3 regions of the Pseudomonas sp. PS02288 genome follow, and region 2 is predicted to be linked to each of the others. Evidence: riboswitches for the same ligand, from Rfam matches in the RefSeq annotation. Region 2 holds a riboswitch; each other region holds the start of a gene.
What was found. A riboswitch is a leader RNA that binds a small molecule or an ion and turns the genes downstream of it on or off. The one in region 2 is predicted to bind cobalamin.

Region 1 (3,268 bases), on a different contig from region 2:
GGCAAGGTCGACGAGAGCCTCTATTGCCTGCGTCGACTGCTGTAGGGGCACCGCGCGTACCTTGGCGGCGATTGTGGTGCGCATGCGCACCCTACGAGGCAAGTGAAACTCGGGGTGCGCCTTGGAGCAATCTGCCGGCTGTATCAGACGCTGCGCCTGGCGCGGCTGAAGAACCAGGCGCTGGCGAGGCCGAGGGCGGCCCAGAACAGGGCGTTGGTCAGCAGGGAGGCGTAGATGAACTCCTGTGCCAGGGCTTCGGGCGCCAGGCTTTGGTGGACGTCCGGCTGCGGCGCGCCGATCAGGTGCGGCACCAGCAGTAACGCCAGACCAAGGATGCGCAGCGCCCAGTTGCGGCCGAAGGCTATCAGCCCCAGACCGGCCGCGGTGGCCAGCGCCGTGCCGATCCACCAGTACTGGCGCAGCAGCAGGTCGGCGGCCGCGGTGCCCGGCACTTCCGGCGGCAGGCCGAGGGACGGCGCCAGGTTGAACACGGCGAAACCGCCCAGGCCCCAGAGCAGGCCCTGCCAGGTCCTGCCGGGTGCGCGCAGGGTGTAGAGGCCGGCGAGCATCAGGGCAAAACCGACCGCCACGACCAGGTTGCCGAGGCCGGTGAACAGGGTGCGCTGCAGGCCGTCTTCCGGGCTCCAGGCTTCGCCGCCGTGCTCATGGGCCGCTGCGCCGGCTTCGTGGCTGTGCTCGGCCTGCGCGCTGGCGCCGGCGTTTTCGTAGGTTTCCGCCTTCAGGATCAGCGGGCTGACCCAAAAGCTCTGCAGCAGGGTCAGGAAAATGGCCGCCAGCAGCCCGGAGAAGCCCGCCGTCTGTGCGATGCGCTTGATCATCGGTTCGCTCCTCAGTGGCAGGGGAAGGCGGCACTGTGGCGGGTGTCGTGGGCGGCGTTGTGCACCAGCTCCATGTGCGAGAACCCGGCGAAGTAGATCAGCGCGGCGCCGATCAGGATGCTGCCGACGGCCAGCGTCAGGCGTTGCGAGAGGGGGAGCGTAACGGCGGTGCTGGAGGGCAGCGTGCGGCTTGTCATGATGAAGACCTTCCAATGAGTCGAGTGATCGGCACGCGTGGAAGGACGCAAGACGGGCAGGCGGGGCGCGTGAATGCGGCAATCGCACACGCGGTGAAGCGGGCCTGTTTCCGGCGCGTCCCGCCCACCGCGGGTTGCCAAAGGGATTCCAGGCCGGTCTCCGGGCTGGCGAGGCGGCCTGTACGTGGCGTACAGGCCTGAAGTCTTCACCTTCCCGGATCGCGGTCCAGTGGTATGCCGAAGGCTTCGCTCGCTTACCGTTGCGGGGGCAGCGCCGGACTCGCTCGATCGCCTGGATCGGACCCACCGGCTTCCCGTTTAACCTCGTGGCGTTGACACGAGACACCTGAAAAACACGCGCCACCTCATCACGAAGGTGGTGCCTCGTCAACCGGGCCGGCGTTCGTGCGATTGCCCCGGCCCCGGCGAAAGGCTACCCTGCCGGCCAACGAACAGGTGCCCCGAGCGCGACCGCGCGAGGGGCTGAAACGGGAAGTCCGGTGACCTCGGGGGTAAACCCTTCGAGCATTCCGGCGCAGCCCCCGCTGCTGTAGAGCCTGACGAAACCGCACGATGCCACTGACTCCGGTCGGGAAGGCGCGGTGATCGGATGAAGGCGAGCCAGAAGACCGGCCTGATTCGAGAACAAGGTACGTACCCCGGGGTGTGGGTGGTTGCCGGTGCTGTCGTCTGCCTCGCGCAGCCTTCCTCAGTCTCGTCACCTGCGCGCGATGCCTGCGCATCGCGTCCCTGCCCGTGGTTCGTGCCATCGAATCCTGCCCGCCCGCGCGGCGGCGCATGGGCCTGGAGTGTGCAGCGATGATCGACGAACAGAAGAAGCAGAACCACGCCGAGCGGATGAAGCGCAAGAAGGAGGTGGTCGACGCCGGCATCGAGCGCGCCCAGGTGGAGCGCGGCATCGTCGTGCTGATCACCGGCAACGGCAAGGGCAAGAGCACCTCCGGCTTCGGCACCCTGTACCGCGCGCTCGGCTACGGCCATCGGGCCGGCGTGGTGCAGTTCATCAAGGGCACCCAGGCTTCGGGCGAAGTCACCTACCTGCGGCAGAACGCGCCGCTGGTGGAGTATCACGCGATGGCCACCGGCTTCACCTGGAACACGCAGAACTGGGACGCCGACAAGCTCGCCGCCGACGAGGCCTGGACCCACGCCTCGCGCATGCTCGCCGACCCGCGGCTGAACCTGGTGCTGCTCGACGAGCTGACCTACATGCTCAAGTACAACTACCTCGACCTGGAGATGGTGCTCGACGCCATCCGTGCGCGCCCGGCCAGCCAGAGCGTGATCATCACCGGCCGCGCGGCCAAGCCCGAGCTGATCGAGCTGGCCGACACGGTGAGCGAGATCCGCGACGTCAAACACGCCTACAACGCCGGCGTGAAAGGCCAGGCGGGTATCGATTTCTGATGCGCAACTGGGCGGTTCGGCGAGTGCGTCGGTCTGCGGCGATGGCGCGTATCCATCCTGCGGGCGGCGCCCATGCGGCGGCGCGCCTGCTGGCCTGGCTGCTGCTCGGGCTCGCGCCGCTGGCCGGCGCGGCCCCGTTGCCGACGGTGGTCTCGACCAACCTCTGCGCGGACATGTTGGCACTGAGCCTGGCGGCCCCGGAGCAACTGCTCTCGGTGTCGCGCAAGAGCCAGGACGCGCGGGTGTCGTCGATGCCCGAGCGGGCGCGGCGCTTTCCGGCCAACGATGCCGGCGCCGAGGAAATCATCGCCCTGCACCCGGACATCGTGCTCGCCTCGCGACGCTGGCAGACGCACAACCGCGCCGAGCTGCTGGCCCGCCACGGCATCCGCACCGTGGTGCTGCCGTACCCGACCACCTGGCAGCAGATTTTCGACAGCACCCGCTTCGTCGCCGCGCAGATCGGTCGCGAGGAGGCCGGCGCCGCGCTGGTGGCCGACGTGCAGGCCCGCCTGGCGCGGCTGCGCCAACATCCGCGCCCGTTCAGCGCGCTCTACCTGCGCGCCAACGGCGGCAGCGCCGGCGCCAACACCTACGTCGACAACGTCTTCCAGGCGGTCGGCGTGCGCAACCACATGGCCGACCTCGGCCGCTCCGGCTGGGGCCGCTATGCCCTCGAGGAGCTCATCGCCCGGCCGCCAGACGTGTTCGTCACCGCCGACCTGCTGGTCGACGACGGTTACGCCAAGTCCGCCTATTCGCGGCACCCGCGCCTGCAGCAACTGATGGCCGCCAGACCGGTGG
Region 2 (3,268 bases):
GCGATCAGGTCGTTGTCGGGATTTAAATGATAAGTGAATGCGCCGTTCCAACTGGTATGGCTGCCATAGGCCTGATTATCGTCGTAGCGTGCACCCAGTTCGGTAGAGAAGCTGCCGGTCTCGATGCGATGCAGAACAAAGAAGCCGTGGTTCCAACGCGAATCCTTGATAAAAGCGTTGTCGCTGTTTAGCCGGTCCTCATACCAATCGGCTCCCAGCTGGAGTCGCTGGGCGTCGGTGAGTTCGAACTGGTTCACCCAGGATGCCTGGTCGCGATAGGTGTTGTAGACCGAGTTTCCATAGGACGCATGAGAGGTCTGCCTGTCTTCGGCGTGCCCTAGTTCAACACGACCACTCCATTGATCGTTCATTTCTGCTTCGAGAAATGCGCTACCGCTGGAAAGCTCAAAATCGGTATCCGCCGGGGTGGTCGGGTAATCGGAGTTGTCGTATTCACTCTGGCCACTCTGGCGCAGCAGGCTGATACCTCCGTTCAACGTATCGCTGAAACGATGTGACAGGCTCAGGCTGAATGCCCTGTTGCGGTAGGCACTGTCATCGCTTCCGGGAAGGTCGGTTCGCTGAGTGCCCACGGTCTCGCCAAGGGATGCACTGAGGTCGAAGCGGGTTTCCTCATCTCCGCCCGCGATGCCCAGGCTGCGCTCGAAGGTGCCATGGCTGCCAATCCCGAAGTGAAGGCGTGGGGTCAGTCCAGCATCTCCTCGACGGGTAAATATCTGCACCACGCCCCCAATCGCGTCTGCGCCGTACAGTGCGGAGCGGCCCCCTCGCACCACCTCCACACGTTCGATCTGGTTGAGATTCAGGTTCTCCAATGCACTGGTGCCACTGGAGGCGCTGGAGATGCGTACGCCGTCCACTAGGACCAAGGTCTGAGCGCTGCTCGTGCCCCGCATAAACAGCCCGGACAGGCTGCCCGGCCCACCATTGCGCGCGATACTCACACCCGGAGCATGACGCAGCAGGTCCAGTACGTCGCTTGCCTGCAGCCGCTCGATGTCGGCGCGGGTGAACACGGTGCTGGCGGCGGAGCTCTGGCTGCGCGCCTCGACGCTGCGATTGGCGGTGACCAGCAGTTCGTCGAGTTTCAGCGCGTCGTCCTGCGACGGGGTTTCGGCCAGGGCCGGCAGGGTCGGCAGCAGGGCCAGGGTCAAGGCGAGGCGGGAAAGCGTCATGGGAAATCCTCAAGGTCGGCGAGACGTTCGAGGAGGGCAGGCAGACGCGGGCCGTTTCGTGCGCGGGCCGACGCCTGATGGTGTCGCCCTCCGCAACACCAGTGGCATTCCGCCGTGGCCGGTCTCCGGGCTCTCGACGCGGCTCGCGCTCGCCTTCCCATGCATGCGCACAGTGGCCGTTGAGCGGAGTGCGATCCGGGCGGATCGCGGTCGATTACCGTTGCGGGGGCAGCGCCGGGTTTGCCCAGTAAGACTGGGGCGCACCGGCTTCCCGATTAACGCCGGCCCTGTGGCCCGCGTACCTCGGCGGAAATGAAAACGTCGCGCACCTTAGTCGGCGCCCTCGAGGAAAACAAGGACGCTGCGTCGGCCCGGAGGCGGGATGTGGTCGCGCGGGTAGCCTACGGAGCGGCTTCGGCCGGCTTCTTCGTCACCACCTACAGGAACTGCGGGCCCTAGAGCGGCGCCTGTCAGACCCAGTCCTGGGCCTTCATCTCGCTCTTCAGGTAGGCGTAATAGACCGGCGCGGCGACCAGTCCGGCGATGCCGAAGGCGGCCTCGAACACCAGCATCGCCAGGAGCAGCTCCCAGGCCTTGGCGTTGATCTGCCCGCCGACGATCCGCGCATTGAGGAAGTACTCGACCTTGTGGATCAGGATCAGGTACGCCAGCGCGCCCACGGCGACCCAGAGCGACAGCGAGAAACCGACGATGAAGATCGCGGTGTTGGAGATCAGGTTGCCGATCACCGGCAGCAGCCCGACGACGAAGGTCAGCACGATCAGCGTCTTGGTCAGCGGCAGGTGAATGCCGAACAGCGGCAGCACACCCATCAGGAAGACCCCGGTGAACGCCGTGTTGAGCAGGGAAATCTTGAACTGGGCGAAGACGATGTTGCGGAACGCCGCGGTGAACCGCGTCACCCGCACCAGCAGCTCGCCTGCCAGCGGCTTGAGCGTCTGCGGATCGGGCAGGCGCTGCAGCGCGACCACGGCGCCGAGGATCATGCCGATCAGCACGGTGACGAACAGATGCGCCGCGCCCTTGCCGAGCAGTTGCAGCTCGCCGACGTGACGGCGCAGCCAGTCGTGCAGGGTCAGGCGGACGTCGTCGACGTTGGCCGGCAGGTAGGCCACCAGCCCCTCGGGCACCTGCTCGCGCACGCGGTCGACCACGCCCATCAGCTTGCCGAGCATCTGTCCCGGATTGTTCAGTTCCAGCAGGGCGAAGGAGAACGCGCTGGCGAACGCCAGCGTCAGCACCCCGACGACCATGACGCCGAGCAGCCCGACCGTCAGCAGACGCCCGAGATGACCAGCGAACAGGCGTTGCAACAGCGGCGCCAGGCTGTTCACCAGTTCGAATACCAGCAGCCCGGCGAGCAGGCTCGGCAACAGTTTGAGCGGCAGGACGAGAATCAGGGCGATGCCCAGAATCAGCAGACTGGCGTAGCAGAAGGTGCGGCGGGAGGAATTGCTCATGAAGTCCTGATCGGATGACGGCCTGACAGCGACCGACAATCTGCCAGCAGTCCCCGCACATTGCCAGCCGCATGAAATGACAAAATTTGACCTGGGCCGGCAGCGGCAGGAAAAGACGCCGGGGAAACTCCCAAGACGCTGGCCCCGTGCCTTCATGCTAGACGCCATACTGCCGAAAAAGCCCGCTTCAGGGCCGTTCCTGCCGCTTCGTTGAAGCCGCCGTCCGCCGTTGAAAAAAATCTAATTCAGCAAAAATAACGGCTTACTTCTCAAAGACGAATTCCCAGGCAACCTTTTGCCGGGAAGGGGGGTCGATTGGCTTATGAATAACCACCTGCTAACCAACCCTGCACGGATTGTCGGTGCCGCTCGCTGCCCCCGGGCAATCCTCTCCTTCGCGAAAACCGGTGCGCGGCACGCGGCTGTCCGCCGTGGCGCGCACTCGGGCTTTACCCTGATCGAGGTGATGATCACCCTGGTCATCGTGGCGATCCTCGCCGGCATCGCCCTGCCCAGCTACACCAGCTATATCACCAAGAGCAAGATCAGGACCGCGCAGGCCGACCTGGTGGCGCTCAGCCTGAACCTGGA
Region 3 (3,268 bases), on a different contig from region 2:
GGCCTGTCCGGCTCGTCTCTCGCTCATATTCGTCGCTGCTCTACTGGGTGCCTGCGCCAGCAGCCCGCCGCCCTCGGCTCCCCAGCCGGTATTCGTCGATCCCTCCGCACAGTTCTCGCCCTCGTCGGATGACGTGCTGTTCCGCGCGCTCGGCCTCGTCGGCACGCCTTATCGCTACGGTGGCAATACGCCGGACAGCGGTTTCGACTGCAGCGGACTGATCGGCTTCGTCTATCGCGACGCCGCCGGCATCAAGCTGCCGCGCTCCACCGGAGAACTGGTCAACCTGCGCGCGCCCAGCGTGTCACGCGCGGCGTTGCAGCCGGGCGACCTGCTGTTCTTCGCCACCAGTGGCGGACGCACCGTCAGCCATGCCGGCATCTACGTGGGCGAGGGGCGCTTCGTGCATGCGCCGTCCAGCGGCGGCACGGTTCGCCTGGACAGGCTGGCCGATGCCTACTGGCAGCGCAGCTACCTGAGCGCCAAGCGTGTGCTCGACGGCGATCACCTCGCACGCAACCCCTGAACCAACCCTCCACGCCGTGCCCGTGCTCACGCCTGCCGTGCGGCGCCGGGCACCGGCCATTCCAGATCGAAGTGCGAGCCGAGGACAAAGCGGCCATCTAGCCAGTCCCAGCGCTCCACGCACGCCTGTTTGCTACCGGCCTTGCCGACGCGCAGCTTGTTGAAGGAGTTCGGCGAAGTCCCGCGCACCCGCGACGAGAGCGTGGTCCCGGCCTGCACCATCCAGATCTCCCGCGACAGCTGCGGGTACTGCTTGCTCAGGGGCAGCACGTAGGGCAGGTGAATGTGCCCGCCCAGCACCAGGTCGAGCCCGGCCTCGGCCCAGCGGCTGAGCGCGTGGGAGGCGCCGTGCTGCAGGTTGCTCAGGTCGCTGCTGACCATCGCGCCGAACGGCTGGTGTGCCACCACCATGCGCAGCTTGCCGGGCGCCGAGGTGCGCAGGTGCTGGCAGACGCGGCGCACCTGCTCCGCGGTCACCAGGCCATCCTTGTGGCGACGCGGCGCGGTGGTGTTGAGCCCGATCACCAGCAGTTCGTCGTTCTCGAACACCGGTTCCAGCTCCCTGCCGAAATGTCGCCGGTAATTGGCGTACGGCCTTAAGAAACGTTCGACGACGTTGTACAGCGGGATGTCGTGGTTGCCGGGAATCACCAGCGTGTCGGGGATGCCGTGGCGTTCCAGGCGCTGCACGAACGCCTGCGCGGCGGCGAACTGTTCCGGGCGGGCCCGCTGGGTGATGTCGCCGGAAAGAATCAGCAGGTCGGCGCCGTGTTCGCGCACGTGGTCTTCGAGTGCGGCCACCACCTCAGGCCGCTCGGTGCCGAAGTGGGTGTCGGAGATTTGTAGGATCGTCGTCATGGGCGAAACAGTACCTGCCTTGGCCTCGTTCGGGGGACGTAACAGAGGTTTCGATAGGTTCGCTGCGGAAAAAGTCCCTCCCGAAGCGAAATCCCGGTCACCGAACATGCCGGTCAGGTTCTCCCGGATGCCGGCGATTGACGCGTTCCGGCCCAGCCTCTACCCTTCGCGGCTTGCTTCAGGTGCCCCTCCGATCGACGTCGGCGGGGTGAAACAGGGAAGCCGGTGCGTCCTGCCTCGAACCCCGAGAAGGACCATTCCGGCGCTGCCCCCGCAACGGTAGGCGAGTCGTGCGACCGCGTTAACCACTGTGCTCTGCATGGGAAGGTGCGTTCGCCGGAACCCGAAGGTTCCTCTCGCAAGCCCGGAGACCGGCCTGTCGCAGTTCACGGCATCGCGGAGGGCGTTGCTGGGCGTATCTGCCTTTCCTGGCCGCTGCGTCGCAGCTCTCCGCCGCCTTTCCCTGCTTATGTCGTGCGGGTGGCACGGCGGAGACCATTCCTTGAAGCGCACGCCTTTTCTCAGGCCGGCGGCATTTTCGCTGCTGGGCTTTTCCTCGCTTTCCCTGGCCGTAGCGGCCGAACAACCCCTGTTGCTCGACGAACAGGTCAGCACCGCCACGCGCACCTCGCAGGAGGGCATCGCGGCGACCACGGTGATCGACCGCGAGCAGATCGAGCGCAGCCAGGCTACCTCGGTGCCCGAACTGCTGCGCCGCGTGCCCGGCGTCAGCTTGGTGAACAACGGCGGCCCCGGCAAGAGCACCTCGGTCAGCCTGCGCGGCAGCAACTCCAACCATGTGCTGGTGCTGATCGACGGCATTCGCGTCGGCTCGGCGACCACCGGTGATGCCGCCTTCCAGAACCTGCCGGTCGAGCTGATCGAGCGCATCGAGGTGGTTCGCGGCCCGCGTTCGGGGATGTATGGCTCGGACGCCATCGGCGGGGTGATCCAGATTTTCACCCGCAAGGGCAATGCGAACGGCGGCGCCAAGCCATTCCTTTCCGCCGGCTACGGGACCCACGACAGCTACAGCGGCAGCGCCGGCGTTTCCGGTGGCGATCGCGACGGCTGGTACAACCTGGGCGTCAGCAGCAATGCCACCGACGGCATCAGCGCGCGCTCCGCCACGGCCGGCTACGAGCCCGACGCGGACGGTTACCGCGAACTGGCCGGCACCTTCAGCGGTGGCTATCGCTTCGCCAGCGGCCTGGAGCTGGACGGCAACCTGCTGCAGTCGAACTCGCACAACGACTACGATTCCGGCACCCGCGCCAACGCCGACGGCGTGCAGAAGGTCGCCGGCGTCCGCGCCCGCTATCGTCCCCTGGAGCCGTGGCTGATGACCCTGCAGGCCGGCCGCAGCGAGGACAAGAACGACACCTACTCCGGCTCCACCTTCAACACGCGCATCGACACCCGTCGCGACAGCTTCAGCTGGCAGAACGACTTCAGCGTCGCCGCCGGCCAGTTGCTTACGCTCGGCTACGACCACCTGCACGACGAGGTGAACGGCACCACCGCCTTCCGCGAGGATTCGCGCGACAACGACGGGCTGTTCGGCCAGTACCTGGCCAGCTTCGGGCGCAACGAGTGGCAGCTCAGCCTGCGCCGCGACCGCAACGAGCAGTTCGGCAACCACACCACCGGCAACCTCGGCTGGGCGTTCGCGCTGAGCGATGCGCTGCGCTTCACCAGCAGCTACGGCACCGCGTTCAAGGCGCCGACCTTCAACCAGTTCTATCACCCGGTGAACGGCAACCCGGACCTCGATGCGGAGAAATCGCGCAACCTCGAATTCGGCCTGGAAGGGCAGCACGCCTGGGGCACCTGGTCGGTGAACGCCTTCTACGACGAGATCGACAACCTCATCGCCTACTTCAAC

Region 1: another riboswitch for cobalamin. It lies ahead of cobO (cob(I)yrinic acid a,c-diamide adenosyltransferase); the one in region 2 lies ahead of QMX85_RS10510 (TonB-dependent receptor).
Region 3: another riboswitch for cobalamin. It lies ahead of btuB (TonB-dependent vitamin B12 receptor); the one in region 2 lies ahead of QMX85_RS10510 (TonB-dependent receptor).

What each region holds. Positions count from the first base shown of each region.
Region 1 covers NZ_JASCPA010000071.1:7,811-11,078, forward strand. The annotation lists gene QMX85_RS20925 (hypothetical protein) at 1-45, shown strand, start outside; gene QMX85_RS20930 (CbtA family protein) at 144-839, opposite strand; gene QMX85_RS20935 (CbtB domain-containing protein) at 851-1,036, opposite strand; cobalamin riboswitch at 1,170-1,401, opposite strand; cobalamin riboswitch at 1,474-1,689, shown strand; gene cobO (cob(I)yrinic acid a,c-diamide adenosyltransferase) at 1,859-2,464, shown strand; gene QMX85_RS20945 (ABC transporter substrate-binding protein) at 2,506-3,268, shown strand, end outside.
Region 2 covers NZ_JASCPA010000021.1:8,222-11,489, forward strand. The annotation lists gene QMX85_RS10510 (TonB-dependent receptor) at 1-1,196, opposite strand, end outside; cobalamin riboswitch at 1,295-1,517, opposite strand; gene QMX85_RS10515 (hypothetical protein) at 1,667-2,677, opposite strand; gene QMX85_RS10520 (type IV pilin protein) at 3,063-3,268, shown strand, end outside.
Region 3 covers NZ_JASCPA010000012.1:83,582-86,849, forward strand. The annotation lists gene QMX85_RS07650 (C40 family peptidase) at 1-526, shown strand, start outside; gene QMX85_RS07655 (metallophosphoesterase) at 553-1,383, opposite strand; cobalamin riboswitch at 1,547-1,778, shown strand; gene btuB (TonB-dependent vitamin B12 receptor) at 1,853-3,268, shown strand, end outside.